DNA from 4 places in the Novilysobacter longmucuonensis genome. Region 2 is predicted to be linked to each of the others. Evidence: predicted binding sites of a transcription regulator. Region 2 holds the regulator's gene; each other region holds the start of a gene.
What was found. Region 2 encodes FliA, which starts transcription of late flagellar genes. Its sites were predicted from a motif close to TAAAGTTTNNCNNNCNNNGGCCGATAA; they were not measured.
Positions count from the first base shown of each region.

Region 1 (7,101 bases), on a different contig from region 2:
GTTGCACGCGCCCGGGATGGCGGTGCGCCGCGGCGGCGACGTTGCCCTGGATCGGCATTGGGGTGTCGTCCGGCATCGCCACCACCACCGACAGCCCGCCGGCCAGCGCATAGCGGGTCAGCGAGTCGCCGGCATTGCCCTGGGTCGGCACCGCGAGCTTGCCCAGGCCGAGCCGCCGCGCCTGCGCGACCACCATCGCCATGCCGCGGTCCTTGAAGCTCTGGGTCGGGTTGGCGCCGAAACCGGGGTGGGCCTTGCCCTCCTCCTTGACCTGCAGCGCGATGCCGGCGGCGTGGGCGACGCGATGGTGCGCGTAGTCCAGCAGCGGCGTGGCGCCCTCGCCGAGCGCGACGATGTGGCGGGCGTCGTCGGGCTGCCGGACGTCCAGCGCCATCAGTCCGCCGAAGCGCCACATGTCGCGGCGAGTGGGGTCATACCAGGCCGCGTCGGGCTGCTCGGCGGCGAGGCGCTCCAGATCGAGCACCATCTCGACCGGGCGACCGTCGACCGGATCGAGGTTCATCGGGACGTCGGCGTCGTATTCGACACCGGAGGCAAGGCCGCGTAGGCAGCGGACGTAGGACATCGGGGTACTCCTTTCAGTGCGTAAACGGTTTGCCGTAGGAGCGGCTTCAGCCGCGATCGCGGTCCGGACGTGCACGCCGGTTGCCAATCGCGGCTGAAGCCGCTCCTACAGGGCAGGTTTTCGTGTCACATGCGGCTAGTTATTCGTCCTCGCCAAGCGGCGCCAGCCGCAGGTGATGGAAGTCGAAGCTGAAATCGGTCAGTGGCGAGATCGCCTCCATCCGCGCCTCGCGGATCTCGCCATCGGGCGTGAGCGAGAAGCTCAGGAACGCATCGGCATTGAGCCAACGCTCGTTCCAGCGCACCACGAAGGTATTGTGCTGCCAGTGCGACAGGGTGCCGGCCAGCTGCGGCGTGCGCGCGAAACTGACCGCGAGCCCGGCATCGTCGTGGCTGATCAGCACGTCGCCGTACCACGGATCGCGATAGGTGCCTGCGTATTCGGCGAGTGGCAGCGACGGCCGCGAGCGTCTGTCGCGGGCCGCCTGGTGCTCGGCCCAATCCGCGGCGGCCTTGTCCTGCGCCTTGGCCAACGCCGCGGCATACGCGGCGGTCCAGTCGGTTTTCGGCGCACCCAGGTAGGCATCGAGCACACGCATGGTCACCGCATTGAATGCGCCGCCGAGCTCGGCGCTGGTCAGCACGATCACGCCGAGCTCGTGCTCCGGCACCAGGGTCAGCCGCGACACCATCCCGGGCCAGCCGCCGGTATGCCATACCAGTTTCTCGCCGCGGTAGTCCGACACCTGCCAGCCTTCGGCGTAGCCGAGGAAATCCGGCTGCACCGGCGCCAGTTCCGGCACCGACGGCTCGCGGATCGGGATCGGCGTGACCATCGACCACATCGCCTTGTGCCGATTTTCGCTGAACAAGCGCTGCGCCTCCGCACCACCCTGGGCGGGCGCGATGACGCCCTCGCCGAGCTGCACGCGCATCCAGCGGCTCATGTCGTGCACGCTCGAATACAGCCCGCCGGCGCCGGAGACATTGGCCCAGCTCATGCGCGGCGCCGGCTGCAGCTCGGTGAAGTCGGCGCGTGAATGACCACTGGCGACATTGTCGCCCGGCAACAGCGCATCGCTGTTGAAGCGGGTGTCCTGCATGCCGAGCGGCTGGAATATCCGCCTGCGCAGGAAAGCCTCATACGGCATCCCGCTGGCCGCCTCGATCACCAATTGGGCGACGCCGTAGAGGATGTTGTCGTAGGCGTACTGGCCGCGGAATTGCCCGCTCAGCGGCACGTGCTTGAGCCGGCGCGCGACCTCCTCGGTGCTGTAGTCGGTGCCTGGCCAGTACAGCAGGTCGCCGGCGCCGAGCGCCAGGCCGCTGCGGTGCACCAGCAAATCGCGGATGCGCATCTCGCCGGTGACATACGCATCGGCCATGCGGAACCACGGCAGGTGGTCGATCACGCGGTCGTCGAGCTCGAGCTTGCCGTCGTCGGCCAGCATCGACAGCGAGGCGCTGGTGAACGCCTTGGTCAGCGACGCGATCGCAAACAGCGTGTGCTGATCGACCGGCGCATCGCCGCCGATCTCGCGCACGCCGAAGCCGCGCTGCAGTACCACCTCGCCGTCCTTGACGATCGCCACCGCGATGCCGGGCACCTGGAACTGCTCGCGCACGCCATCGACATACGCATCGAAGTCCCGCAGCGGCGCCGGCAATGCCACGGCACCGGGCGTCGGCGCCGCCGGCGCCGCCACGCCGGCGCCGCACAGGCCGGCGCCGAGGACCAGGATCGCCGAGGCGGCGAGCGTACGGATGCGCATGCAGCAGTCTCCACAGGATCGAAGCTGCCGACGATACCCGAGCACGGTCGCGCACCGGCGCGATCCGCACGCTTGCGTGCGGCCACCGCTCAAGAGGCCCACGCATCGGCGAGCGAAACACCGCGCAAGGGGGCGCGGCCCACCGCACATGCGCGGCGCTATCCCTTCAAGCGCTTCATGACCGTGAATCGGCGCTTGCCTGGCTGCTCAGCGACGCATCGCGTTTCGAGCCGGCCGAGTGAACACCCGCCGCGACTGTCACGCGGTCACCGATACCCGGTCGCGCCCCTCGGCCTTGGCGGCGTACAAGCCGCGATCGGCGCGTTTCAGCAACTCGCTCAGGGTTTCTCCCGGATGCTGGTGTGCGATGCCGGCGCTGACGCCGCAGCGGTAGGTCGCCACCGCCGCGGCAAACGCCCGGCGCACGTCGTGCGCGTACTCGACGGCATCATCGCTGTCGCCGGTGGCCAGCAGCGCCACGAACTCCTCGCCGCCGAACCGGGCCGCCACGCTGTCACGCGGCAGTTGGTGGGTGATGACCCCGCCCAGGTGCCGGAGTATCTCGTCGCCGATCGCGTGACCGTGGGTGTCGTTGACGCGCTTGAAGCGGTCGATGTCGAAGAACACCGCACTCAGCTGCTGGCCGCGCTCACCGGCGCGGGCGACCAGTTCGATCGCCGCGGCGTTCCAGCCGGTCCGGTTGAGCAGCCCGGTCAGTTCGTCGGTGCTGGCCTGCCGCCACAGCGCATGGCTGGCGGTGAACGCATGCACCGCAAACGACATCCGGTAGCTGCGCAGCATCAAGCCGAACGCGACCGAGGTGCAGGTGAACAGCCAGTACATGGCGCCGCCGGTCACCGGAACACCGTAGATCCAGATCCGCGCCGCGCCGACCAGGATAAAGACCGACACCAGCCCGATGGCCGAGGAACTGCGCACCGTCAGCGCCAGCGCCGCGATCGGCACCAGGTTGAACAGTCCGGTGCGCAGCAGCAACTGGTTGGTCTCGCCATCGATCGGCATCGATATCAGCGCTGCCAGGCCCAGCCCGTAGATGGATACCATCAGCCAGCGCGGCCCCAGTTGTTCCACCCGCAGCGCCGCCACCGCCAGGGCCACCATCAGCACGCCGCCGCCGGCCATCACCGGCAGCGGATAACCGATCCGCGGGACCCAACCCAAGCCCTCGCACAAGGCCAGGATCAGCACCAGGCAGGCGCCGCCCAGCAGCACGCCCGAATAGGCCGGGCGCGAGGCATCGACCTGGACCGCGATCAGCTGGGCGCGCTGCTCGGGACTCAGGGCCGCCAGAGGGCTGCGCGTCAGTCGGCGCAAACGGCTTTCGAGCCGTTGCAGCCAAGCGCGCTCCGACGAGCGTCGTCGAATTCCTGAAGCAGACATCGGTCACCGTGCGGCCACGAGCCGGACTGGAGGAGCCGGCGCGCGTGCGCCGCGCCGGAAAAATCGGGCCCGCCCACGCGAGTTCCCGCTCCGACAGGATAGCGGCCTTCGCGGCGTGAACTTGAGACACAATCGCGATCCGAATCGAGCATCGGCCGCGCGGGCGCCACTGGTCCGGCAGAACGTGCGCCCGGTCACGCGGCACGGCCGCCGGCATAATGGCGGCCACGCCGCAGCCCCTCCCCCGACATGCCCGCTGAACCCACATCTGCTCCGCGCCTGGTCGTGGTCGGCGGCGGCCCGGCCGGGCTGATGGCCGCCGAGGTCGCCCGCGCAGCCGGGGTCGAGGTCGACCTGTACGAGGCCAAGGGCTCGGTCGGGCGCAAGTTCCTGATCGCCGGCAAGGGCGGGCTCAACCTGACCCACGGCGAACCGCGCCCCGGCTTCGACGCGCGCTATTTCGAGCGGCAAGAAGCGGTGGGCCGCTGGCTGGACGACTTTCACGCGGCCGCATTGCGCGAGTGGGCGCGCGGGCTGGGCGTGGACAGCTACGTCGGCAGCTCCGGCAGGGTGTTTCCGCTGGACCGCAAGGCCGCGCCGCTGCTGCGCGGCTGGGTGCGGCGGCTGCGCGAGTCCGGCGTCCGCTTCCACGTACAGCACCGCTGCATCGGCTGGAACGAGGCTGACGGGCTGCGCTTCGACACGCCCGGCGGCGAGCTGCAGGTGCGCGGCGACGCGGTGGTGCTCGCGCTCGGCGGCGGCAGCTGGCCGGAGCTGGGGTCCGACGGCGCCTGGCAACACTGGCTGGCCCGACACGGCGTCGATGTGGCGCCGCTGCGGCCGTCCAACTGCGGCTTCGACATCGACTGGAGCACGCACTTCGCCAGCCGTCATGCCGGCGCGCCGCTCAAGCCGGTCATCGCGCACTGGCACGATGCCGCCGGGGACGAGCAGTCGCTGCAGGGCGAATGCGTGGTCACCGCCACCGGCATCGAGGGCAGCCTGGTCTACGCGCTGTCCGCGGCCCTGCGCGACAGGATCGACCGCGACGGCCACGCGACGCTGCAGCTCGACCTGACACCGGGCCGGGACCTGGCCCGGCTGCGGCGGGACCTTGGCCGGCCCCGCGCCGGCCGCAGCCTCAGCGAGCACCTGCGCCGCCACGCCGGCCTCACCGGGGCCAAGGCCGCGCTGCTGTACGAGGTGCTGGCCAGCCCACAGCGCGAGGACACCGAGCAACTCGCAAGCACCATCAAACGGCTGCCGCTGGTATTGCAGCGCGCGCGCCCGCTGGCCGAGGCGATCAGCAGTGCCGGCGGTGTCCGGCTGGAGGCGCTGGATGAGGCCTTGATGCTCGATGCCGCCGCGACCGGCCTGCCGCCTGGCGTGTTCTGCGCCGGCGAGATGCTGGACTGGGAGGCGCCGACCGGCGGCTATCTGCTGACCGCGTGCTTCGCCAGTGGCCGCCGTGCGGGACTTGGGGCGGTGGCGTGGCTGCGACGCCGCGCCGGGGAGCCGTACGCGGCTTTCGGGTGAACGCCCGTTTCCTTCCAGCTCCAGCCGCGCCGGCGTAGAGCGGAGCTTGCTCCGCTCCTCGGGACCACGTCACCCCTGTAGGAGCGGCCCATGGCCGCGATGCCTTTCGACCCGAGGCCAGCGAACCGCAATCGTGCCGCTGGGGTCCTGCTGCATCGGGCCAGGCTGTTCCGCGACCTGAGCGAAGAGCTCGCGCCATGGGCCGCTCCTACAGAGTGGGGTGTGTCGCTTGTCTTTGCCGGCGAAGGCGGAAATGACACGGCGCCGCCGTGACGTGACCGCGCTACTCGCCGCGCCTTGACGCACGCATCGGCATGCTCGCGCGGAATGTTCGGCCACCACGGAGACCCCATGCGACTGCCCCCGCCCATCACGCCCCACCCCGCCACGCCCATGCAGGACCGGGTCGTGCTCGTCACCGGCAGCGCCCAGGGCATCGGCCGCGGTATCGCGCAGGCGGTGCTCGGTGCCGGCGGACGGGTGCTGATCGGCGATCTCGATGTCGACGCCGGCCAGGCCTGCCTGGAGGAGTGGCAGGTCGGCGAGCGCGCGCGTTTCCACAAGCTCGACGTCACCCGCGAACCCGACGTGCGCCGCTTCACCCAGGCCGCGCTGAAGCATTTCGGCCGCATCGACGGACTGGTCAACAACGCAGGCATCCCCGACCCGCACAGCGGACCCTTGCAGGAGCTCGCGCTGGTCGACTGGAACCGCTGGCTGGCGACCAGCCTCGGCGGCGCCTTCCTGTGCAGCAAGCATGCACTCGCAGCCCTGCACGAGGCAGCGACCAGCGAGACCGCCAGCGCGATCGTCAATATCGCCTCGACCCGCGCGCGCCAGTCCGAACCCGACACCGAGGCCTATGCCGCCGCCAAGGGCGGGCTGGTCGCGTTCACCCATGCACTGGCGATCAGCGCCGGGCCGGCGGTGCGGGTGAACTGCATCAGTCCCGGCTGGGTCCCCACCGACGCCTGGGGCAAGCCCGGGGAGCGAAAGCGGCCGAAATTGCGCAAGGTCGATCATGCGCAGCACCCGGTCGGACGCGTCGGCACGCCCGGCGACATCGGCGCGCTGGCGCTCTACCTGCTATCGCCCGGGTCGGGCTTCGTCACCGGGCAGGATTTCATCGCCGACGGCGGCATGGCGCGCAAGATGCAGTACGCCTGATACCCGAAGCGTAGAGCGGAGCTTGCTCCGCTGCTTTTCTCCGGGCGCTCGTGCAGCCGAGCAAGCTCGGCTCTAGCGTTTTTGCGAGCCGGGTCGATCTGCTCCCCTCTTGGAAAAGACGGGCTGGGGGAGGTTTGCTTCTGCCCGCTAGCGGGACAGCGATCCATCAGCCCCGGACCCGCCGTGGTCCCCCGTCGTCGCCAGGATCAGCCGCACCGTTTCCTCCGGCGCGTCCCAGTGCGGGAAATGGCCGCAGTGCTCGAACCAGTGCAGCCGCGCGTCGGGAAACAGCTCCTGCGCGCGCGCTGCCTGGTTCGGATAACACACCCGGTCGCGCCGGCCCCAGCCGATCACCAGCGGATGGGCAATCGAGCCGCGAGGCGCGCCCTGTTGCTCCTCGCCGTAGGACAGGTTGTGCAGCAGCTCGTCGAACGATGGCGAGGCCGCGTAGCTGCACAGCTCGGTGAGCACGATCCGCGGCGGCAGTGTCCGTGGCCGCGCCGAGAACTGCAGCAGCAACAGCGAGCGGCTGAGCGGATGGCTGGTCAGCCGCGGCAGCACCGGTTGCAGCGCGCGAATCAGCCGGATCGACAGCCAGATCGAGGCGTTGAACGCGTGCCGCTCCCAGCCGCGCCAGAAC
Region 1 covers NZ_JBJMAW010000007.1:82,861-89,961, reverse strand. Annotated here, with positions in the region: gene ACJQWM_RS08840 (threonine synthase) at 1-586, opposite strand, end outside; gene ACJQWM_RS08835 (serine hydrolase) at 726-2,357, opposite strand; gene ACJQWM_RS08830 (GGDEF domain-containing protein) at 2,616-3,692, opposite strand; gene ACJQWM_RS08825 (TIGR03862 family flavoprotein) at 4,008-5,294, shown strand; gene ACJQWM_RS08820 (hypothetical protein) at 5,385-5,567, shown strand; gene ACJQWM_RS08815 (SDR family oxidoreductase) at 5,646-6,461, shown strand; gene ACJQWM_RS08810 (alpha/beta fold hydrolase) at 6,609-7,101, opposite strand, start outside.
Region 1: a site for FliA is predicted at 3,857-3,883, ahead of ACJQWM_RS08830 (GGDEF domain-containing protein). Genes of this name have one in related genera too.

Region 2 (7,101 bases):
GACGGAACCCCGGCGCCATGAGCGCGGTACAGAACCGGTTCTCCGCCGCCAACATGATCGCGGCGGTGCGCAATGGCGCGGCCGCGCCGATCGTGGTCATGGCGATGCTGGCGATGGTGATCGTGCCGCTGTCGCCACTGCTGCTGGACATGCTGTTCAGCGTCAATATCGCGATGTCGCTGGTGGTGATGCTGGCGGTGATCTACGTGAAGCGGCCGCTGGAGTTCTCGATCTTCCCCAGCGTGCTGCTGATGGTCACCCTGCTGCGGCTGGGGCTGAATGTCGCCTCGACCCGGGTGGTGCTGCTGCACGGCCACGAGGGCCCGGCCGCGGCCGGCCGCGTGATCGAGTCGTTCGGCCAGTTCGTGATCGGCGGCAGCTACGCGGTCGGCATCGTGGTGTTCGCGATCCTGACCATCGTCAACTTCATCGTGGTGACCAAGGGCGCCGGGCGCATCTCCGAGGTGTCGGCGCGCTTCATCCTGGATGCCTTGCCCGGCAAGCAGATGGCGATCGATGCCGACCTCAACGCCGGCCTGCTGACCCGCGAGGACGCCAAGGCGCGGCGCCAGGAAGTGCGCGAGGAGGCCGACTTCTACGGCTCGATGGACGGCGCCAGCAAGTTCGTGCGCGGCGATGCGATCGCCGGCATCCTGATCCTCATCATCAACCTGATCGGCGGGCTGCTGATCGGGATGCTCCAGCACGACATGGACTTCGGCGAGTCGGCGCGGGTCTACACCCTGCTGGCGATCGGCGACGGCCTGGTCGCGCAGCTGCCGGCGCTGCTGATCGCCACCGCAACGGCGATGCTGGTCACCCGCTCCACCGGCGAGCAGGAAATGGGCGCGGCGGTGCAGGGCCAGGTGTTCGGCCAAGTCCGCGCGCTGACCGTCTCGGCGCTGATGCTGGGCATCATCGGGGTGATCCCGGGCATGCCCAACCTGCCGTTCCTGCTGCTGGCCGCGGTGCTCGGCTATGCCGCCTGGCGGCTGCACAAACGCAATGCGATCGCGGCCGACGAGGCCACCGCCGAGGCCGCCGCCGGGGCCAGCGGCAGCGCGCCCTCGCCCAGCGCCGAGCTGAGTTGGGACGAGGTGCGCGCGGTCGAACCGCTCGGGCTGGAAGTCGGATACCGGCTGATCCCGCTGGTCGACAAGACGCAGGGCGGCGAACTGCTGGCGCGGCTCAAGGGCGTGCGCCGCAAGCTGACCCAGGACCTGGGCTTCCTGATCCCCGCGGTGCACGTGCGCGACAACCTCGAGCTGGCGCCGGGGCAGTACCGCGTACTGGTGCACGGGGTGCCGATCGCCTCGGGCGAGCTGCACCCGGACCGCGAACTCGCGCTCGACCCCGGCCGCGTGTTCGGACCGCTGGACGGACTGCCGGGCAAGGACCCGGCTTTCGGGCTGGACGCGGTGTGGATCCAGCCCAGCCAGCGCGCGCATGCCGAGTCGCTCGGCTACACCGTGGTCGATGCGGCCACCGTGGTCGCCACCCACCTGTCGCACCTGGTCAACGAGCGCGCCTCCGAGTTGCTCGGCTTTGAGGAGGTGCAGCAGCTGCTGGCCAGTGTCGGGAAATCCGCACCCAAGCTCGTCGAGGATTTGACACCCAAGCTGCTGCCGCTGTCGGTGGTGGTGCGGGTGCTGCAGTCGCTGCTGGTCGAGCGCGTGCCGGTGCGGCAGATGCGCCAGATCGTCGAGACGCTGCTGGAACACGGCGCCAGCACCCAGGACCCGGCGACGCTCACCGCCGCGGTGCGCACCGCCCTGGGGCGCTTCATCGTGCAGGAACTCAACGGCCTCAATGCCGAGCTGCCGGTCTACACCCTGGCGCCGGCGCTGGAACGGGTATTGCAGGACTCGGTCAGCGGCTCAGGCGCCGCGATGGAGCCCGGATTGGCCGAGCGACTGCACCAGAACCTCAGCGAGTGCGTCACCCGCCAGGAAGGCCGCGGCGAACCCGCGGTGCTGCTGGTCCCCGCCGGGATCCGCGCAACGATCGCCCGCCTCGTGCGCCACAGCGTACCGGCCCTGTCGGTACTGGCCTACGGCGAGGTACCGGAGGACAAGCGGCTGCGGCTGGTGGGGTCGGTGGGGTGAAAGCCGGGCCCGGGGACCCGGAGAATCTTTAGGAGCAAAAGCGAGATGCAACAGATTTACCAAGGCCAGTCGATTGCGTCGCGCCCAGCGTCGACGCACCCCGCTTTCCCGGGTCCCCTGCCCCGGGTCCCCGGTCCCGGCTCCGAAGGAGCAACCCCATGAGAATCAAACGCTTCACCGCCCCCGACATGCGCACCGGCCTGCGCATGGTGCGCGACGAGCAGGGCGCCGATGCGGTGATCCTGTCGAACCGACCGGTCGAGGGCGGGATCGAGATCGTCGCCGCCACCGACTACGACGAAGCCCTGGTACAGCAGGCACTGCGCGCCGCCGCGCCGCGACTGGAGCCGCTGAAGCCGAAGGTGCTGGACGCGATGCCAGCGAGCTCGCCCCCCGCGATGGTGGCGAGCGCGGAACCTGCGCAGGCCGCCGCCCAGCCGGCCCCTGCCAAGCCAGCCGCCACCAAGCCCACCGCCGCGCCACCGCCGGTGCGCGAGACCTTGGCGACCCGCGCCCGTGCGGTATTCCGCCTCGGCGGCGAGCCGAGCGCGTCCGCGCCTGCCGCCGACCGCACCCCGACCCTGGCCGAGCTGACCTCCGCCCCGGCCGCGCCGCAGCCCAGCACACCCCCGCCAGCCGCAAGCCCGCCGCCCTCCACCGCCCGCTTCGACGAAATGATGGCGGCGCTGGCTCCGGCGCCAACGTCAGCGCCGGTGACGCCGACTGCAGTCGCCGCGGACACCGCGCAGACAGCGCCGGCACTGCCTGCGCAGACCGACGCCGACGCGGTACCGAACCCGCTAGCGGCGACCAAGCTTCCATCGCCGGCCGCCCCGAAGCCCGAACTGCAGCTGGAGCCGATGGCCGAACCGCCCGAACGCCACGCTGAACACGATGCCGGGCATGACACCCGGCACCTGCGCAGCGTCGGCGGCCGCGACCTCGATCCCGGCATCGCCGCGATGCGCGACGAACTGGCCAACATGCGCCAGCTGATCGAGCGCGAGATGGGCCAGTTCGCGGTCGAGCGCCTGCGCGGTTCGCCGGCGCGCGCCGCCGCCTACGACACCCTGCTCGGCTACGGTTGCGACGAGAACCTCGCACAGGCCATCGCGGCCAAGCTCGACCCGCAGCTAGACCCGGCCAAGACCCGCGCGCCGATGCTGGCCGAGCTCGCCCGCATGCTGACCGTCTCGCGCAGCGAGCCGATCGACGAGGGCGGCGTGATCGCACTGATCGGCCCGACCGGCGCCGGCAAGACCACCACGCTGGCCAAGCTCGCCGCCCGCTATGCGCAACGCCACCGCGCCCGCGACGTGGCTCTGGTCACCACCGACGTCGAGCGCGCCGGCGCCCGCGAACAACTGCAGGCCCACGGCCGCACGCTCGGCATCACCGTGTGCGAGGCGTCCGGCCCCGAGGGCCTGCCCAGGGCGCTGGAGCAGCTGGCCGACTACCCGCTGGTTCTGGTCGATACCGCCGGTTACGCGGTGCGCGATCTCGCCCTGCTCAGCCAGATCACTTGGCTGCGCGCCAACCAGCGCCTGCGCAGCCTGCTGGTGCTGCCGGCCAACGCCAACCCCTACGACCTGGGCGAGGTGGTGCGGCGCTATCGCCTCGCCGCGCCGGAGGGCGTGGTGCTGACCAAGCTCGACGAGACCGGCCGCCTCGGCGCCGCCCTGTCGGTCGCAGTCCGCCACGACCTCAAGCTGATCTACACCACCGACGGACAGCAGGTGCCGGCCGACCTGGACACCGCCGATGCGTCGCGCCTGGTCCTGCAACTGGAGAAATTGCGCCGTGCTGCCGATTGTCCCGATGCCCACCCTGCCCACCCCCTTGCCAACGAGGATCGTCATGTCGTCGCGAGCTGAGCCGATCAAGCAAGTCGAAGTCGCCGCCCCGACGGGTCCGCAGCCTGCCGCGGCACCGGTGCGGGTCATCTCCGTGGCCAGCGGCAAGGGCGGCGTCGGCAAGACCAGCGTCTCGGTCAACCTGGCGATGGCGCTGGTCAATGCCGGCCAGCGCACGCTGCTGCTCGACACCGACCTGGGCCTGGCCAACGTCGATGTGATGCTCGGTCTGTCGCCGCGCTTCACCCTGGCCGACGTGTTCGCCGGCCGCTGCGAGCTGCACGACACCCTGCTCGAGGGCCCGCGCGGGCTCTGGGTGGTGCCAGCCGCCTCGGGCAAGCGCCACATGACCGAACTGGTGCCGCAGCAGCACATCGGCCTGGTGCACGCCTTCAGCCAACTCGAACTGCCGATCGACACGATGGTGGTGGACAACGCCGCGGGGATCGCCGACGGCGTGCTGACCTTCTGCCAGGCCGCGCAGGACGTGATCGTGGTGGTCTGCGACGAACCGGCCTCGGTCACCGATGCCTACGCCCTGATCAAGGTGCTCAGCCGCGACCGCGGGGTCAACCGGATCCAGGTACTCGCCAACCAGGTGCAGCACCCGGCCGAGGGCCGGCAGCTGTTCGACAAGCTCGAACGCGTCACCTCGCGCTTCCTGGACATCACCCTCAACTACCTCGGTGCGATCCCGCGCGATGAGTGGCTGCGCCGCTCGATCCAGCGCCAGGAGGCGGTGGTCGAGGCGTTCCCCTCGAGCCCATCGGCGCTGGCGTTCCGCGACATCGCGCGCCGCGCCGGCCAGTGGCAGAGCCCGCAGGGTCCGCGCGGCCACGTCGAGTTCTTCATGGAGCGCATGGTGACCCCGCCATCGCGCAGTGCGGCGGCATGAACGTCGCGGCCGCTGCCTATCGGTCGAACCAGCGCTCGAGCCAGCCTGGCGCCGCCGCCGACATCGTCGAGCGCCACGGCGAACTGGTGCGGCGCATCGCCCATCACCTCGCCGCGCGCCTGCCGTCCAGCGTGGAGGTCGACGACCTGATCCAAGCCGGCATGCTCGGGTTGATCGACGCCGCCCGCAACTTCCAGGCGGATCAAGGTGCGGCGTTCGAGACCTACGCCTCGATCCGCATCCGCGGCGCGATGATCGACGAGATCCGCCGCGGCGACTGGGTGCCGCGCTCGGTCCACCGCCGCTACCGCGACGTGGTCGCCGCCACCCGCGAAATCGAACAGAAGGCCGGCCGCGCCGCAACCACGCAGGAGGTCGCGACCGCGCTGGGCGTGTCGCTGCCCGAATACCATCGCATGCTCGAGGACGCGGCGCGCGGCCAGCTCATCAGCTTCGATGCGCACGCCGAGGAGCACGACGGCGAGCCGCGCCTGGCCGCCCGCGGCACCGCCACGCCGGCGCGCGCGTTCGAGCACGACGAGTTCCGCGAGGCGCTCGGCGGCGCGATCGGCGACCTGCCCGAGCGCGAGCAACTGGTGCTGTCGCTGTACTACGAACAGGAACTCAACCTGCGCGAGATCGGCGCGGTGCTGTCGATCAGTGAGTCGCGGGTCTGCCAGATCCACGGCCAGGCCATGCTGCGCCTGCGCGCGCGCCTGGGCGAGTGGCGCGACGAGGCCGAGAACGATGATTAGGGCGAGAGCGGTTGGTCCGCAAAGCACGCAAAAGAAAGCAAGGAGGTGAGGAGGTAAGGAGAAGCGGCTCGCTCTTCCTTACCTCCTTACTCCTCTTTCTTCTCACTTTCCTTTTTGCGTCTTTCGCGTCCTTTGCGGGCCAACGCCCTTTCTTCCCCGCACCAGCGCCCTTCAAGAATTCCGTCCACCCGCCGATAGCACCCGAGAAGACAAACGCGAGCCCCCTATGGACAAGAACATCCGCATCCTGATCGTTGACGACTTCTCGACGATGCGCCGCATCGTCAAGAACCTGCTCAACGATCTAGGTTTCTTCAACACCACCGAGGCCGACGACGGCAACAGCGCGCTGGTCGAGCTGCACAAGGGCCCGTTCGATCTGGTGATCACCGACTGGAACATGCCCGGCATGCCGGGCATCGACCTGCTCAAGGCGATCCGCGGCGATGCCGCGCTGTCGAAGATCCCGGTGCTGATGGTCACCGCCGAAGCCAAGCGCGAACAGATCATCGAGGCCGCGCAGGCCGGGGTGAACGGTTACGTAATCAAACCCTTCACCGCCGGCACGCTCGGCGACAAGCTCGGCAAGATCTTCGAGCGCCTGGAGACGGCCGCGTGAGTCAGGGCTCCGGCCCCGGCCCGAGCGACGCCCTCGGCCCAGAGGACCGCCAGCTCATCACCAAGCGCCTGCATGCGGCGCTGTGGGCACTGGAGCACGAGGACCACGCCAGCTGGCGGACCAACGTCGACGAGCTCATCCAGTGGCGTACCCAGCCGTTCGTGCAGGGCCTGGCGAGGCTCGCGCGCGAGCTCGAGCAAGCCCTCGGCGACGGCACCGGCAGCGCACATGGGAGCTCGCTGCCCGATGCCTGTGCCCGACTGGAACACGTGGTCACCCTGACCGAAGGCGCGAGCCTGCGCACGCTGGACCTGATCGACGAATGCGGCGCCTTGCTGCGGCAACTGCCCCCCGGGCAGGACGAGGCGCAGCAGCAGGCGCTCGCCGGCATCCGCTCGCGGCTGTCGGAAATAACCGCCGCGCAGGGCTACCAGGACCTCACCGGCCAGATCATTTTGCGCGTAGTCGAGCTGGTGCGCGCGGTGCACGTCGGCCTTGGCGAGTACGCCACGCCGCAGGACAACAAGCCGCTGCAGCTGTCCACGCGCGGGCACGGCCCGGCGGTCGAGGGCCTCGACCCGGCCCCGGCCACCCAGGACGACGCCAACCAGCTGCTGTCCTCGCTGGGGCTGTAGCGCATGAGCGCCGCCTTCGAGGACCAGGGTTCCGACATCCGCAGCGACTTCCTGGTCGAGGCGCGTGAGATCCTCGACCAGCTCGGCGAGCAGATGGTCACCCTGGAACACGCGCCCGACGACCGCGAGTGCCTCAACGCGGTGTTCCGCGGCTTTCACACCATCAAGGGCGGCGCCGGCTTCCTGGATTTCAAGCCGATGGTGACGATCTGTCACGCGGTGGAGGACCGCTTCGACGC
Region 2 covers NZ_JBJMAW010000025.1:7,882-14,982, forward strand. Annotated here, with positions in the region: gene flhB (flagellar biosynthesis protein FlhB) at 1-21, shown strand, start outside; gene flhA (flagellar biosynthesis protein FlhA) at 18-2,105, shown strand; gene flhF (flagellar biosynthesis GTPase FlhF) at 2,264-3,979, shown strand; gene ACJQWM_RS14010 (MinD/ParA family protein) at 3,963-4,853, shown strand; gene ACJQWM_RS14015 (RNA polymerase sigma factor FliA) at 4,850-5,608, shown strand; gene cheY (chemotaxis response regulator CheY) at 5,835-6,227, shown strand; gene ACJQWM_RS14025 (protein phosphatase CheZ) at 6,224-6,862, shown strand; partial or broken gene ACJQWM_RS14030 (Hpt domain-containing protein) at 6,866-7,101, shown strand, end outside.

Region 3 (7,101 bases), on a different contig from region 2:
CGATCAACGCCCGCGTGCGGTCGGAGATCTGCTTGCCGCGCCCATCGTCGAAGTTCGCGAGCAGTGCCTCCATGGTCTGCTCACCGCCGTCGACCGCACGGCGCTGGTCGATCAGGCCCTGTTCGTACGCCACGAACTGCTGCTGCAGCTCGCGCACCTCGGCAAGGCGGTCCTGCTGGACGGGATTGTCCGAGGTCAGCCGATTCGCCTCTGCCCAGGCGGCGTCGAAGTCGCGTTGGCCGGCGACGAAAGGCTCCAGGTAGTCACCGTTGCCGGTAAGCACGAAACCGCGCGTGCCCGACGCGATGTTGACCATGTCCTGCAACAACTGCTCGCCTTCCAACAGTACCCGAAAGGTGTGCTCGTTCGCGCTGGACGCCCCCGTGAGCTGCTTCTGCCCGGCCATGTTCATGCCGCTGATTACCAGCATGAGGACGATGACAGCGGAAAAGCCGACCGCGAGGCGGCCGCTGACGCTGAGATTATTGAAAGACATGCGCATTCCTTTGTCCGGATGGAGCAAAACGGATGGCGGGCGCTTGCCGCCATGGGAAACCGCTAGGCGGCTTTTGCGACCAGCCCCATGTCGGCATCGGTCATGAGCTTCTCGATGTCGATCAGGATCAGCATGCGTTCGTCCAGCGTGCCGATGCCGGTCAGAAACTGGCGGTCGATGGTGGCGCCGAGTTCCGGCACGTCGCGGATCTGTTCGCCGCCGAGCTGCACCACATCGGACACGCTGTCGACCACCATGCCGACCACGCGGTCGGCGACGTTGAGCACGATCATCACCGTCAGCGCGTTGTATTCGGCCTTGGCCAGGCGGAACTTCAGGCGCATGTCGATCACCGGCACGATGATGCCGCGCAGGTTGATCACGCCCTTGATGTAGTCCGGTGCGTCGGGCAGGCGGGTGACCGCGTCGTAGCCGCGGATCTCCTGCACCTTGAGGATTTCGACGCCGTACTCCTCCTCGCCGAGCGCGAACGTGAGGAACTCGTGGCTGGCGAGGTCGGTGCGGGTGGCGGCGCTGGGGAGCGGATGGTTCATGGCATTGTTCCTGTGACGCGGATGCGGTGTGTGCGGTGGGCAGCTGATGCCTCAGTCCGCCATCCTCGCGAAGACGGGGATCCAGTGACTTGAGTGCGCAACAGCAACGTCGCTGGGTAGCCGCCTACGGCGGCACGATGAGGCAACCCGCGTTCGCGGGAATGATGAGCAATGTTTCCAGGAGCGTCCATCACGCAGCCACCGCTAGGCGCTCGCTTGGCTGGCCGAGGCCACCGGCGTCGACGATCAATGCGACGCGGCCGTCGCCGAGGATGGTCGCGCCCGACACGCCGGGGATGCGGCGGTAGTTGGTTTCCAGGTTCTTGACCACGACCTGCTGCTGTCCGAGCAACTCGTCGACCTCCAGCGCCAGCTTGCGGCCGCTGCTTTCGACCACCACCGCGATCGGCACCGCGCCGGATGCGGCGCCGGCCGGTGCCGGCAGGCGGTACTGCTCGCGCAGGTTGACCAGCGGCAGGTAGTCGTCGCGCACGCGCAGCACGCGGGTGTCGCCGGCGATCGTGCGGACTTCGCCGGCGCCGGGCTGCAGCGACTCAATCACCATGTTCAGCGGCAGGATGAAGACCTGATCGCCGACCGCGACCGACATCCCATCCAGGATCGCCAGGGTCAGCGGCAGCTTGATCGACACGGTGGTGCCGGCGCCCTTGCGGCTGCGGATCTCGACCTGGCCGCCGAGCGCGACGATGTTGCTCTTGACCACGTCCATGCCGACGCCGCGGCCGGACAGGTCGGTCAGGGCCTCGGCGGTGGAGAAGCCGGGGTGGAACACCAGGTCCCAGACCTGCGCGTCGGTCGGGTTTTCCGGCACTGGCAGCTCGCGTTCGGCAGCCTTGCGCAGGATGCGTTCGCGGTCCAGGCCTTTGCCGTCGTCGCCGACCTCGATGATGATGTGCCCGCCCTGGTGCGCGGCGGTCATGGTGATGGTGCCGGTCTCGTCCTTGCCCGCGGCACGGCGCTCGGCCGGCATCTCCAGACCGTGGTCGATCGCGTTGCGCATCAGGTGCACCAGCGGGTCGACGATCTTCTCGATCACGCCCTTGTCGAGCTCGGTCGCCTCGCCCTGGGTCTTCAGCCGCACCTTCTTGTCCAGGCGGGTGGCCAGGTCGCGGACCATGCGCGGGAAACGGCTGAAGGCGAACTCCACCGGCAGCATGCGCACGCTCATCACCGCCTCCTGCAGGTCGCGGGTGTTGCGGTCGAGCTGGCCCAGTCCGGTCAGCAACGCCTCGTTGGCGACCGGATCGAGCGACTCGGAGCGCTGGCGCAGCATCGCCTGGGTGATGACCAGCTCGCCGACCAGGTTGATCAGCGCGTCGACCTTGGCCACGGCGACGCGGATCGAGTTGTCGCCATCGCTGGCGCGGCGGGCCGGCGGGGCGGCCGGATCGACCGGATTGCCGACAGGCGCGCCGTCGCCGCGGGCCAGCTCGGTCTTGGCCTGGCGCAGTTCCTCGATCGACAGCTCGCACTGGTCCTCGACCCAGGCGAAGGCCTCGTCGATCGCGGCGCGCGGCACGCTGCCGGGCAGCATCAGGTCCCAGGCCAGGTGCGCCTCGAATGGATCAAGTTCGGTGAACGGCGGCAGCCGGTCGTCCAGGCAGGTGGTGCTGAGCTCGCCATGGCTGCCGAGCTCGCGCAGGATCCGCAGCGGGTCGTTGCCGCTCATGAACAGCGATGGTTCCGGACGGAAGCCGATGCGCCAGTTGTCCGGCGCGGCCGGTGCGGTGGATGGGTCCGACGCGGCCGGGGCCGGCGCCGCCGCGTCGGTCGCGAGCAGGCGGTCGAGCGCGGCGCGCGCCTGCGCGAGCGCCGCGCGGTCGGCGTCCTCGTCGCGCCCGGCGCTGCCGTACTCGGCCACCGACAACAGGCCGCGCAGCACGTCGACCGAAGCCAGCAACGCGCCGGTCGCGCCGGCGTCGAGCACGCGCCGGCCGCTGCGGGCTTCGTCGAGCAGGGTCTCCAGCAGGTGGGTCAGGTCGGTGACCGCGCCGAAGCCGAAGGTTGCCGCGCCGCCCTTGATCGAATGCGCCGCGCGGAAGATCACGTTGACCGTGTCGGGATCGGCGCTGCCGGAGGCTTCCAGCCCGAGCAGGCTGGATTCCATCGCATCCAGGCCCTCACGGCTTTCCTCGAAGAACGCGGCGTGGAACTGGGTGATGTCCATGGCTCAGCCGAGCACCTTGCGAACCGTCGAGAGCAGTTGCTCCGGGTCGAACGGCTTGACCAGCCAGCCGGTTGCGCCGGCGGCCTTGCCTTCGGATTTCTTGTCGCCGCCCGATTCGGTGGTCAGCATCAGCAGCGGGGTGAACTTGTAGTCCGGCAGCTGGCGCAGCTGTCGGATCAGCTCGATGCCGTCCATGCGCGGCATGTTGACGTCGGTGACCACCGCATCGAACCGCGCGGTCCTGGCGATCTCGAGCGCCGCCTGGCCGTCCTCGGCTTCGCGCACGTCGTAGCCGCCCGAGGACAATGCGAAGGCGACCATCTGCCGCATGGAAGTCGAGTCGTCGACGATCAGTAGCTGTGCGCTCACGCAGGATCTCCATGAGATTGCGCACTCGACGCAGTCGAGTGCCACGAGTTTCCTTCCCCCGCAGCGCGGGGGAAGGCAGGGATGGGGGTGAAGGGAGTCGGGCTAGCCATGTGAGGTCCGGCCCGGTTCGGCTGGCGCGTCGAGGCCCAGGCTTGCGGTCAGCGCAAGGTGTCGCGCGGCATCGGCCAGGGTAGTGGAGGCGAGGGTGACGACGGTGCTGCGCCCGGCGCTGGCGCGGTCGCGCACGAATGCATGCAGCAACTGCAGTCCGGCGGCGTGCACCCGTTCGACGCGGTCGGCGGTGAGGGTCAGCGGTTCCTCGTCGTCCAGGTGCGGCAGCAGCGCCGCCTGCAATGCGGCGACATGCTCGATGCCAAGGTCGGGTTGCAGGGACAGCTGGGTCATGGCGAGTGGGGCGGCCGTTGAGGTTCGTGTCAATTAACGGCGGCGGCGGCGGCGACTTGAGCGGGCGGTATTGCACCGGGCTCTGGCGGAGCGGCCACGGCCCGACCGCGCATGCGCAGCAGACCATCGCCCCCATCGAGCGCGGTTGTAGGAGCGGGCCATGCCCGCGATTGAAATGACGCGGCCGCGCCGATCGCGCCCATGGGGCGCTCCTACAAAATCGAGCGCTGTTGTAGGAGCGGGCCATGCCCGCGATTGGAATGACACGGCCGCGCCGGTCGCGCCCATGGGGAGCTCCTGCAGAACAGCAGCCGAGCGAGCTCGGCTCTACGGGTCATGCGTGGCTCAGTACACCGCCTCACCCGCGGCGCGGCGCTCGTAGGTGCGGAACGCGGCATGGATGTGCTCGCGCAGCTCCTCGTCGCTCCACGGCTTGGTCAGGAACCGGTAGATCGCGCCGTGGTTGATCGCCTCGGTGATCGTGGCCAGGTCGGTGTAGCCCGACAGCACCATGCGGATCGTGTCGGGGTAGAGGTCGCGGACCCGGGTCAGGAACTCGGTACCGCTCATGTCGGCCATGCGCTGGTCGGACACGATCACCTGGGTGCTGTTGCTGGCGAGCAGGTCGAACGCCTCGCTGACGCTGCTGGCGCTGAGGATGTTGTAGCCGTCGCGGCGGAACAGCCGGACCAGGGAGCGCAGCACGTTCTCCTCGTCGTCCAGCAGCAGCAGCGTACGTTCCGGCCGGGTGGCGGCAAACGCGCCCGGCAGCAGGAAACGCTTGCGCACCAAATCGCCCAGGTCCTCGGCCGGTTGCGGTGCACTGAACAAATAACCCTGGAAGAAATCGCAATGGTTGCGGCGCAGGAAGCCGAGCTCGGCCTCGCTCTCCACGCCCTTGGCGGTGACCTTCATGCCGAGCTGGTGCCCCATCGCGATGATGCCGCGCACGATCGCGGCGCTGCGCGGGTCGCTGGCGACGTTTCGGATGAAGCTGCGGTCGATCTTGAGCCGGTCCAGCCGGTACTGCGCCAGCGCGGCGAAGCTCAGCCCGCCGAGGCCGAAATCCTGCACCGTCAGGGTGGCGCCCGTGGCGCGCAGCCCGACCAGGGTGTCGTAGACCTGGTGGGCGTCGGTCGCCAGCACACTCTCGGCGATCTCGAACTCCAGCGCCGTGCCGGGCAGCTCGAAGCGGTGCAGCAGCTCGCCGATCCGGTCCACGCATCCGGGCTGGTTCAGCAGCGCGCCGGCCAGGTGCACCGACATCGACAGGTAATCCAGCCCCTGCGCGCGCCATTGCGCCAGTTGCGCGAACGCGGCCTCGGCGACCCAGGTGCCGAGCCGTGCCGACAGGCCGACGCGCTCGACGATGTCCAGGAAGTGGCTCGGCCGCAGCAGGCCGTGGCCTTCGGTCTGCCAGCGCAGCAGCCCGCTGAAACCGGTCAGGCTGCCGTCGTGGGCATCGACCAGCGGCTGGTAGAACAGCCGGAATTCGCTACGCTCCAGCGCCTCGACGAAGCGCTCGGCGAAGCCGTCGTTGGAGGCGGCCTTTTCCGGGGCGGCCGAGTACAGCCCGATGTTGTTCAGGCCTTCCTGCTTGACCCGGCGCAGCGCCTGCTCGGCCTTGGACAGCAGCATCGCGGCGTTGGGGGCATGGTCGGGAAACACCGCGATGCCGATCGACAGCGTCATCGGCAGCGTGTAGGGCGGGATCGACAGCGGCGTCTCGAAAGCGTCGCGCAGGCGCTCGGCCATTTGCGCGCCGTCCAGTTCACCGTCGCGATAACCGATGCCCAGCACGAATTCGTCGCTGGCCAGCCGCCAGAGCCAGCCGTCGCGCGGCATGGCCTTGCGCAGGCGCTGGGCGACGGCGGCCAGCGCCTGGTCGCCGATGTCCTCGCCCATGTTGGTGTTGATCGAGCGGAACATGTCCACGTCGATGTGCAGCAGCGCGATGCGGCGCTTGGTCGCGCCGGCCGCTGCGATCGCGGTGGACAGGTTCGGGCCGTTGGCGCCGAGCCGGTACAGCCCGGTGATCGGGTCTACGGCGATGGCGCCAAAGTCGTCGTAGCGCTCGATCATGGACCGAGGTTACTCCTCCTTCGCGGCCGCCGGCGTGCTGCCGAAGTCACCCTCGGCCGACGCGGCCAGATAGGCGAACACCGCATAGGCGGCGACATTCTGCGCCAGCGCCTCCGGGTCGATCTTGTCGAGCGTGTCGTCGGGGGTGTGGTGCAGGTCGAAATAGTCGGTGCCGTCCTGCGACAGCCGCGCCCAGGCCAGGCCCTGCGCCGCAAACGGGCTGATGTCCGGGCCAGGACCGCCCGTGCCGGGCATGTGTTTGATGCCGAGCGGGGCCAGCGCCTGCGCGATCTGCCGGCCCGCCGCCTGCGCGTGCGCGGGTGCGGAGCTGGAGTAGCCATAGACGCGCCCGGCGCCGAAGTCGCTCTCAGCGGCGATCTGGTGGGCAGTGATCTCATCGGCATGCGCCGCCGCGTAGGCCTTGCCGCCGTACAGGCCCTGCTCCTCGTTGGCGAACGCCACCACCCGGATGGTGCGTGCCGGATGCTGTGGCAGGTCGCCGATGAGCTTGGCCGCGGCCATGGTGATGCCGATGCCGGCGGCGTCGTCGATCGCGCCGGTGCCCAGGTCCCACGAATCCAGGTGACCACCGATCAGCACCACTTCCTCCGGCTTGCTGCTACCGCGGATGTCGCCGATGACGTTGTAGGAGGTCGCCTCACCGTTCCAGCCGGCGTCGATCGCCACGCGCACGCGCTGGGGGCCGAGCGCGAGCAGGCGGGCCAGCTGGTCGGCATCGGGCACCGACAGCGCCGCCGACGGCACCGGCGTCAGCCCCTCGTCGAAGCGGGTGATGCCGGTGTGCGGGTTGCGGTGCGAATCGGTCCCGGCCGAGCGCATCAGGTAACCGATGGCACCGGCCTCGATCGCCTCGGACGGGCCGCGGCTGCGCACCCGCGAACCGGGGCCGTAGCCGCTGCCGTCGCGCGCGCGCTCCATCTTGTAGTCGACGAACGCGAGCTTGCCGTCGAGCGAGCCGGCCGGTGCCGCCTCCAGTGCGGCCAGGT
Region 3 covers NZ_JBJMAW010000008.1:103,374-110,474, reverse strand. Annotated here, with positions in the region: gene ACJQWM_RS09625 (methyl-accepting chemotaxis protein) at 1-496, opposite strand, end outside; gene ACJQWM_RS09620 (chemotaxis protein CheW) at 559-1,050, opposite strand; gene ACJQWM_RS09615 (chemotaxis protein CheW) at 1,241-3,238, opposite strand; gene ACJQWM_RS09610 (response regulator) at 3,242-3,607, opposite strand; gene ACJQWM_RS09605 (STAS domain-containing protein) at 3,710-4,012, opposite strand; gene ACJQWM_RS09600 (EAL domain-containing protein) at 4,358-6,094, opposite strand; gene ACJQWM_RS09595 (M28 family peptidase) at 6,104-7,101, opposite strand, start outside.
Region 3: a site for FliA is predicted at 4,046-4,072, ahead of ACJQWM_RS09605 (STAS domain-containing protein). Genes of this name have one in related genera too.

Region 4 (7,101 bases), on a different contig from region 2:
GGCGCACGAGGTCTATCGCGAACTGCGCGCGGGCGCAGCGTCGGGCTGGGATTTCAGCTCGCGCTGGTGCGGCGACGACGGCGTGCTGACCAGCATCCGCACCACGCTGATCCTGCCGGTCGATCTCAACGCGTTCCTGCACAAACTGGAGGCGCAGATCGCGCAGCTGGCCGCCGCGTGCGGCGACGAAGTCGGCGCGGCCGAGTTCCGCCAGCGCGCGAACGCGCGTGCGCAGGCGATCGACCGCTGGCTGTGGCACGAGGACATCGGCGCTTATCTGGACTACGACTGGGCAAGCGGCGCGCCACGCGAGCGCCTGTGCGCGGCGACCGCGACGCCGCTGTTCGTCGGCCTGGCGAGCCAGCGCCAGGCGCAGCGCGTGGCGGCGACATTGCGCGCGCAGCTGCTCGAGGACGGCGGCCTGGCCACCACGCGCAACTTCAGCGGCGAACAGTGGGACCAGCCCAACGGCTGGGCGCCGCTGCAATGGCTGGCGATCCGGGGCCTGGCCGACTACGGCGAGACCGGGTTGTCGGGCGAAATCGCGCGGCGCTGGCTGCGCACCGTCGGCAGCGTCTACGAGAGCGAAAGCAAGCTCGTCGAAAAATACGTGGTGCGTACGGCACCGGACGGCGCGCATGGCGGCGGCGGCGGCGAGTACCCGCTGCAGGACGGGTTCGGCTGGACCAACGGCGTGACCCGCAAGTTGTTGCACGACGATCCGGCGAATCCGGCGCGGCGGACACGTGCGGGTGGTTCTGGACGCCGACCCGCCCGGCAATGACTGTCCTGGCGGCGGAGCGCGCGGCGTGCTGCGGGTCTGTTGTTCGCCTCACCTGGGTAGCAGGAGTTCGCGGCTGAAGCCGCTCCTACAGGGGATGCGCAGCGGGTCGTGGGAGCGGCTTCAGCCGCGAACCTCAACCAGCGCCGCTCCACTATTGCCGGGGTGGATTGCCGACGTGGATTGCCGGCGTGCGCGCAGAAGCGGACCGGTTTACACGGCTCCGTCGTCCGGCTCGGTCGCATCGAGGAAGTACGGCTCGACCACGCCCTGGAACTTCATCGTCATCGCGTTGCCGCGGCGGTCCAGCGACTTGCCGACCGGCAGGCGGACCCAGCCCTCGCTGACGCAGTACTCCTCGACATTGGTCTTCTCCTCGCCGTTGAAGCGGATGCCGACTCCGCGCTCGAGCATGGCGGCGTCGTGGTACGGGCTGCGGGGATTGGAGGCGAGGCGATCGGGTGGAGCGTCGGTCATTGGATCAGGTCCGGTGGGTGGCGCGCGGGCCACGGTGGCGACAGGATAAGCGCGTCAGCGCAGCGGTGGCGTGCCCGCCGCCGCCCACCCTGGCCTGATGACCGCAACCACCGCGTGTCCCCAGGGGCGGCTTGGGCGCACACTTGCACATGACCGCGACCCGGCCGACCCGAGCAGAGCGCCATAGCCATGACCACCCCGGACACCGAGTTCGACCCGGACGACAACTTCGCCAACGCCGGCGAGCCCGGTGCCGACTTCGACAGCGACGAGGCCACCACCGAAGCGCTGGTCTGGCAGTTGTTGCTGCTGATCAACCCCGGCGACGAGGACACCGCGCTGCAGCAGTTCGCGGCCTATCGCGAGCGCATCGGCGCGGACCTGGGTGGCGCTTTCGACGAGGTCGAGCCGATCGAACCGCTCAGGGAGGTGATCGACTGGAAGTCCGGCTTCTACGTCGAGGAAGGCGACACCGCCTCGCTGATCGACAGCGTCAACGAGCTGGCCGCGCGTTGGAACCTGCGGATCGAGTGGGGCGTGGAAGACCCGACTGACGAGGCGTTCCTCGCCGCTACCGACGTGCCCGCGTTGATGGCGACCGCCTACGATCGCCTGCGTGAATACGACTACAGCCTGTGGACCTGGCACACCGGTGAGGCCGCGCATGCCGGCTGGATCACGCGCCGGCAGGACGGGGAGGCGATACAGGCGGTGGCCGCGGCGCTGGGGTTTGAGTTGCGCCCGGGCAACGAGGCGTTCTAGGCAAGCGTGCGCGCTGTAGGAGCGGCTTCAGCCGCGATCGCCCTTCCCAGTGGTCCTTCCCCGGCGACGCGGATCGCGGCTGAAGCCGCTCCTACAGGGGCGTTCACCAGTGGCGTTTAAAGCGCGACCTGCTGGTGCTGGGCCGGCGCACCGACCGTGCAGGCAGGCAGGCAGGCGGCGTCGTCCGGCAGCGCCTCGTTCCATGCGGCATACACGTATTCGGACGCTTCCAGCCAGCTCAGCCCGTTGCCCTCGTGGTGGCGGCGCCAGCACTCGCCCAGCTCCGGTTCGATCTCGTTCCAGCCGCGGAAACCGAAGAAACAACGCGCCTCAATGCCGTAGCGGGTGGTGAGAATGCGCTGTTCCTCGGTGAATGCTGCGCTGGGGAACAGGCTGGAGGCATCGGCTGACATGAGGCGGTTCCTGCGGAGGATGGCCGCAGCTTAGGTCGGCGCTGGTCAAGGACACGTATAGGAGACGCAGCTGCGACAGCGGAATCAGTTCACCGCGTCATCGCGTACGCCGCGGCCCTGCGCCTTGGCCCGCGCGATCACCGCCCGCAGGCGTGCGCGATCATGGTGCCGCGATACCGGCACGGCCCCCAGCTCGATCGCGTGGTCGCGCATGGCCGCGGTCACGTCGTAGTGCGCGCCGCTGGTCCTGTTCTGGAACACGTGCCGCGGCAGCCCGAGCTGCGCGGCGAACGCGTGCAGCTCGGCCAGCTTATCGGCCATCAGATGGCCCCAGCGCTCGCCACGCCAGGGCCAGACGGCATCATCGACATACACGGTCATGCGGCTCCGGTGCGTGCGTGTGCAGCGCTTACGGTACTGCAGGCCGGGCGGTGGCGTGTGCGACTCAGCCCTCGTCCAGGCGGTACGTCGCCTCGATCGCCCGCAGGTAGGTGAGGCCGTGGCGCACCGCCCAGTCGGGATTGTCGAAGTACACGCGCTCGCAGGTCGAGACGTTGTCGATCGCCTCGCCCATCGCGCCGATCAGTCGCCGGTGCTTGTGTTGGTTGATGCGCTCGAGACGCTCGCGCGAGCGCAGGTTGCCGACGCGCGAGAACTGCCAGACCGGATCCGGTGCGCGGTGCTGCGGCGCAGCGCTGTCGCCAGTGGACTGGAGGGCGTCGATGTACTCGATGGTGCGGCCATGCACCGTTCGCAGCCGTTCCAGCCGCATGCGGATCAGGTTGATGCGGCTGTAGGAGGCGCGGAAGCAGGCATTGCACCCGGGCCGGCTGGGATCGGCGCAGCTGGAGGGCACCATCGGCGCGGCGTCGCCGCTGCCCGTGGTCAGGCCGGCATCCAGCGCGGCGTCCAGGTCCGACAGCGCGGCATTGGCCGCCAGCCACTCCTGCCATGCCGGGAAGGCTGGCTCGGCCGGGTCGAACGGGCGGTCGCTGGCCGAGGCGATGTGGCGCAGCTCGGCCAGCACGCGCTCGAACCCGCTTGCGCGCCCGCTCGCCTCCACCGGCGTGGCGCCGACAGGGCTTTCCGCGGCTTCCCAGGTGCCGTCGGCCAGCGCGAACGATGACGCGCCGAGCAGCAGGCCCGCCAGTGCCAGCCGCCACAGGAACCGGGCCCGGGCAATCCGGCCGCTCACGCGCGTGCCCCGCGGCGCCTGGTCGCACTCCCGCCCAGATGGGCGGCGCGCGCCCACGCCAGGCCGATCAGGGCCAGCAGCACCAGCGCGATCGCAAGCGCGATGGCGGTCGGGGGAACGGCCCAGCGGCTGCCATGCAGGCGATCGTATTGCTCCAGGCTCAGGAACGGCGGCGGCGGCGCGGCGGCGTGCACCTCCAGCTCCGGACCGACCCACACCGCCAGCCGGTACCCACGCATCCCGCCGTCGCTGCTGAGCTGGGCGACCGCAGGGCCTTCGGTGCGGAAGCGGGTGTCGATGGTGCCGTCCGCGTCACTGCTCAGGGTGCGGTCCCAATCCGCGGAGAGCGCATTCTTGAGCCGCAGCGTCATGCGCGCACGCGGATCGGAGGATTCCAGCACGATCGCGGCCGCGGTGTTGATCGTCAGCTCCGGAATCACGAACGCGATGCCGTCCTGGTCGACCAGACCGCGGTAGAACGCCGTCCTGCCCTGATCCAGGAGGTCGGGCTGCTCGGCCAGCGCGACCGTGATCGTGGGGATCTCACCCATGGACGGCAGGACGGCGTCTTGCGGCTGCGCCGCCGGGGCAGCCGCGGTGCCGAGCAGCAGGCACAGTATTGTCAGCGCCCTTGCGAACGGCCTCGGGCCACGCGGCGGCGCAGCGGGCGACCCCCTGCGCCGCGCGTGCTGGGTTGCTGACGGACCGTCCACCGCAAATCGCCACTTCATCGGATGACCTTTGGACTTAGGGGTGCTGGGCTGGGGAGCGCCGTGCATCCTCACGCGGGACTCACGACCATGACCAACGGTGATGACGGCGTGAGGCGGCCACCGCCGGGCGAACGGTCGTCGGCCGCCGGTTCCGTTCAAGTTATCCGGCGCCGCGCCGACATCGAGCAGGAGGCACGGCGCTGCGTGCAGCCGGAGGATCGGGCGTGAGGGAGGTGTGCGAACACGAGCTGGACATCGGCACGGTGCTGGCCTGGCCGGTGTTCGACCGCGCGGGCAAGCTGCTGCTTGGCGAAGGAATGGTGGTGGCGTGCCAGGCGCAGCTCGACATGCTGCTGAGCCGCGGCCAGGTGGATCTGCCGCCGCTGCCGCCGGCGCCGCCATTGATGCCGCCGCTGCAGTCGCCACCGCCGCGGTCGCCATCAACATCGACATCCTCCTCGCCCTCGCCCTCGCCCTCGCCCTCGCCCTCGCCCTCGCCCTCGCCCTCGCCCTCGGCATCGGCATCGGCATCGGCATCGGCATCGGCATCGCCGCGGGGCCGGACGCACCTGCTGCTGCGCGCCCGCCCGGCGACGCCCAAGCTGCCCGTGGTGTTCGACTCGGTGCTGGCGCTCAAGCTTGAGCTGCACTGCATCCACGAGGCCCTGATGGCGGTCGCCTCGCCGGAGCTGGGCGAGCAGGTGCTCGACCTGGCCGATCGCCTGCGCGCGCTGATCGCGCGCGATGCCGACGCCGCGCTGGCGGCGATGCAACTGGATGCCTCGGAGGAAAGCCACATCCCGCGCCTGCTCCATGCCGCGATCCTGTGCCAGCTGGCGGCGCAGGCGCAGCAGCTGGACGAGGCGCAAAGCCGGTCGCTCGTGGCCGCGGCGCTGACCTTCGACCTCGCACTGGGCCCGATCGCCGACGCACTCAATCGCCAGACCACCGAGCTGACCTCCGAGCAGCGCGAGCGCATCGAGGCGCACCCGGCTGATGGCGTGGTGCTACTGGAAGCCGGCGGGGTGACCGATCCGCTGTGGCTGGACGCGGTGCTGCACCACCACGAACGCCTGGACGGCTCGGGCTATCCGCACCGATTGGCCGGCGATGCGATCAGCCGGGAGGCGCGGACGCTGGCGATCGTCGACATCCTGTCGGCGATGGTGCGCCCGCGGGCCTATCGCGGCGCGGTGCATGCGCGCCATGCCCTGCGCAACCTGTTCCTGGAGCGCGGCGATGCGGTCGATCACGCGCTGCCTGGGCTGTTGATCAAGGAGATCGGGGTGTTCCCGCCGGGCACCCTGGTGCGGCTGGCCAACGGCGAGGTCGGCGTGGTGCTGCGCCGCGGCGGCAATGCCGCGCATCCGCTGGTGGTGCGGCTGGTCAATGCCAACGGCACGCTGTCGGCGGTGGCCCGGCTGCGCGACACTGGCGAGGCCGAGAACGCGATCACCGAGACCGTGCCCCACGCGCCCTACCGCGGCTTGATCGCCGACATCGGTCGCTGGTGGTCGACGCCGCCACGCTAGTGGCCGCCCGGCCGGACGGGACTCGAGGACTCGAGGACTCGGGGACTCGGGACGGCCGGGCCGGTCGATCATCGCTGCCAGGCCGCACGAGGCGTCGGAACCGCGGGTCGGCGCCCGAGAGCTGAACAGGCAGGAGTGGCATGTTGCACCCGCCGATTGCATTCCTGCTCCCCGCGGGATAACGTGCACGAGCTGTGTTCGTCAAGGGTCACATGAAACGTGGCCCGATGCTGTAGATCCCAGATCCGCTACATCGTTGCACTCGCTTCCTCCTTGCAACCAGCCAAAAACGCCACGCAAGTGGCATATCCGATAGAAACGTTCCAGGGAGTTAGAAATGTCGAACCGTGAAACCGGTACCGTCAAGTGGTTCAACGATGCCAAGGGCTTTGGCTTCATCAGCCGTGAGAATGGCGAGGACGTGTTTGTGCACTTCCGCGCGATCCAGGGTCAGGGCTTCAAGAGCCTGCAGGAAGGCCAGAAGGTCAGCTTCACCGTCACCCAGGGCCAGAAGGGCCTGCAGGCTGACGCCGTCGAAGCGCTGTAAGCCGGACTGCCCGCACCGCCGTCCGGCGGTGCACCAGATCAGGAAAAACCCGGCTTCGGCCGGGTTTTTCTTTTTCGGCGCCTGATCCGCGCCGCGGTGAGCCGCCGAGGCTGCTAGTCGGTCTGCCCCGACCAATGCGCCGGTGACAACTGGATGACATGTCTTACCTGGTCAAGCCAGATGTCGTGGACGGCGGCGCTTTCCGGCGCCTCCAGTGCGGGTTCTTCCACCCGGACCAGCGAGTTGACGCCCTCGCCGCCAGCCGCATCGCGAAACACCTGCAGGGTCGGGCGCACGCTGACAATGGCACGCAACCGGCGACCGTCCTCGAACTGCAGCTCGACGCGTGCGCCGTTGGGCAGCGCCGCGATCAGCGCTTTCAGTCGATCGATCTCGGCGGGCTCGGTGAGGATGCGCTCGGCGTCTTGGGTCATTGGGGCGGTTCGGCGAGGGGGGCGGGTCAATCTAGCGGGCCGCCGCGCAAGTCGCGGTGAACGGCGATGCAACGGCGCCTGTCGCGCCGCTGACCTGAAGCCGATCGCTACACGCCTGCATAACTTCCCGGCCGATAGGGTCGCCTCGCTCATATCCGCGCATGTCGCGCGTCCCCCCAAGGAGAGCCTTATGAACCAGATTAAGAACCATTCCCTGCGTGCGCTGTCGGTCATCGGTGCGCTGGCC
Region 4 covers NZ_JBJMAW010000003.1:189,440-196,540, forward strand. Annotated here, with positions in the region: gene treF (alpha,alpha-trehalase TreF) at 1-784, shown strand, start outside; gene ACJQWM_RS04890 (DUF3297 family protein) at 995-1,258, opposite strand; gene ACJQWM_RS04895 (DUF6630 family protein) at 1,448-2,020, shown strand; gene ACJQWM_RS04900 (hypothetical protein) at 2,137-2,433, opposite strand; gene ACJQWM_RS04905 (DUF4031 domain-containing protein) at 2,518-2,814, opposite strand; gene ACJQWM_RS04910 (hypothetical protein) at 2,879-3,628, opposite strand; gene ACJQWM_RS04915 (hypothetical protein) at 3,625-4,179, opposite strand; gene ACJQWM_RS04920 (HD-GYP domain-containing protein) at 4,566-5,873, shown strand; gene ACJQWM_RS04925 (cold-shock protein) at 6,211-6,420, shown strand; gene ACJQWM_RS04930 (DUF3247 family protein) at 6,534-6,854, opposite strand; gene ACJQWM_RS04935 (EF-hand domain-containing protein) at 7,045-7,101, shown strand, end outside.
Region 4: a site for FliA is predicted at 4,497-4,523, ahead of ACJQWM_RS04920 (HD-GYP domain-containing protein). Genes of this name have one in related genera too.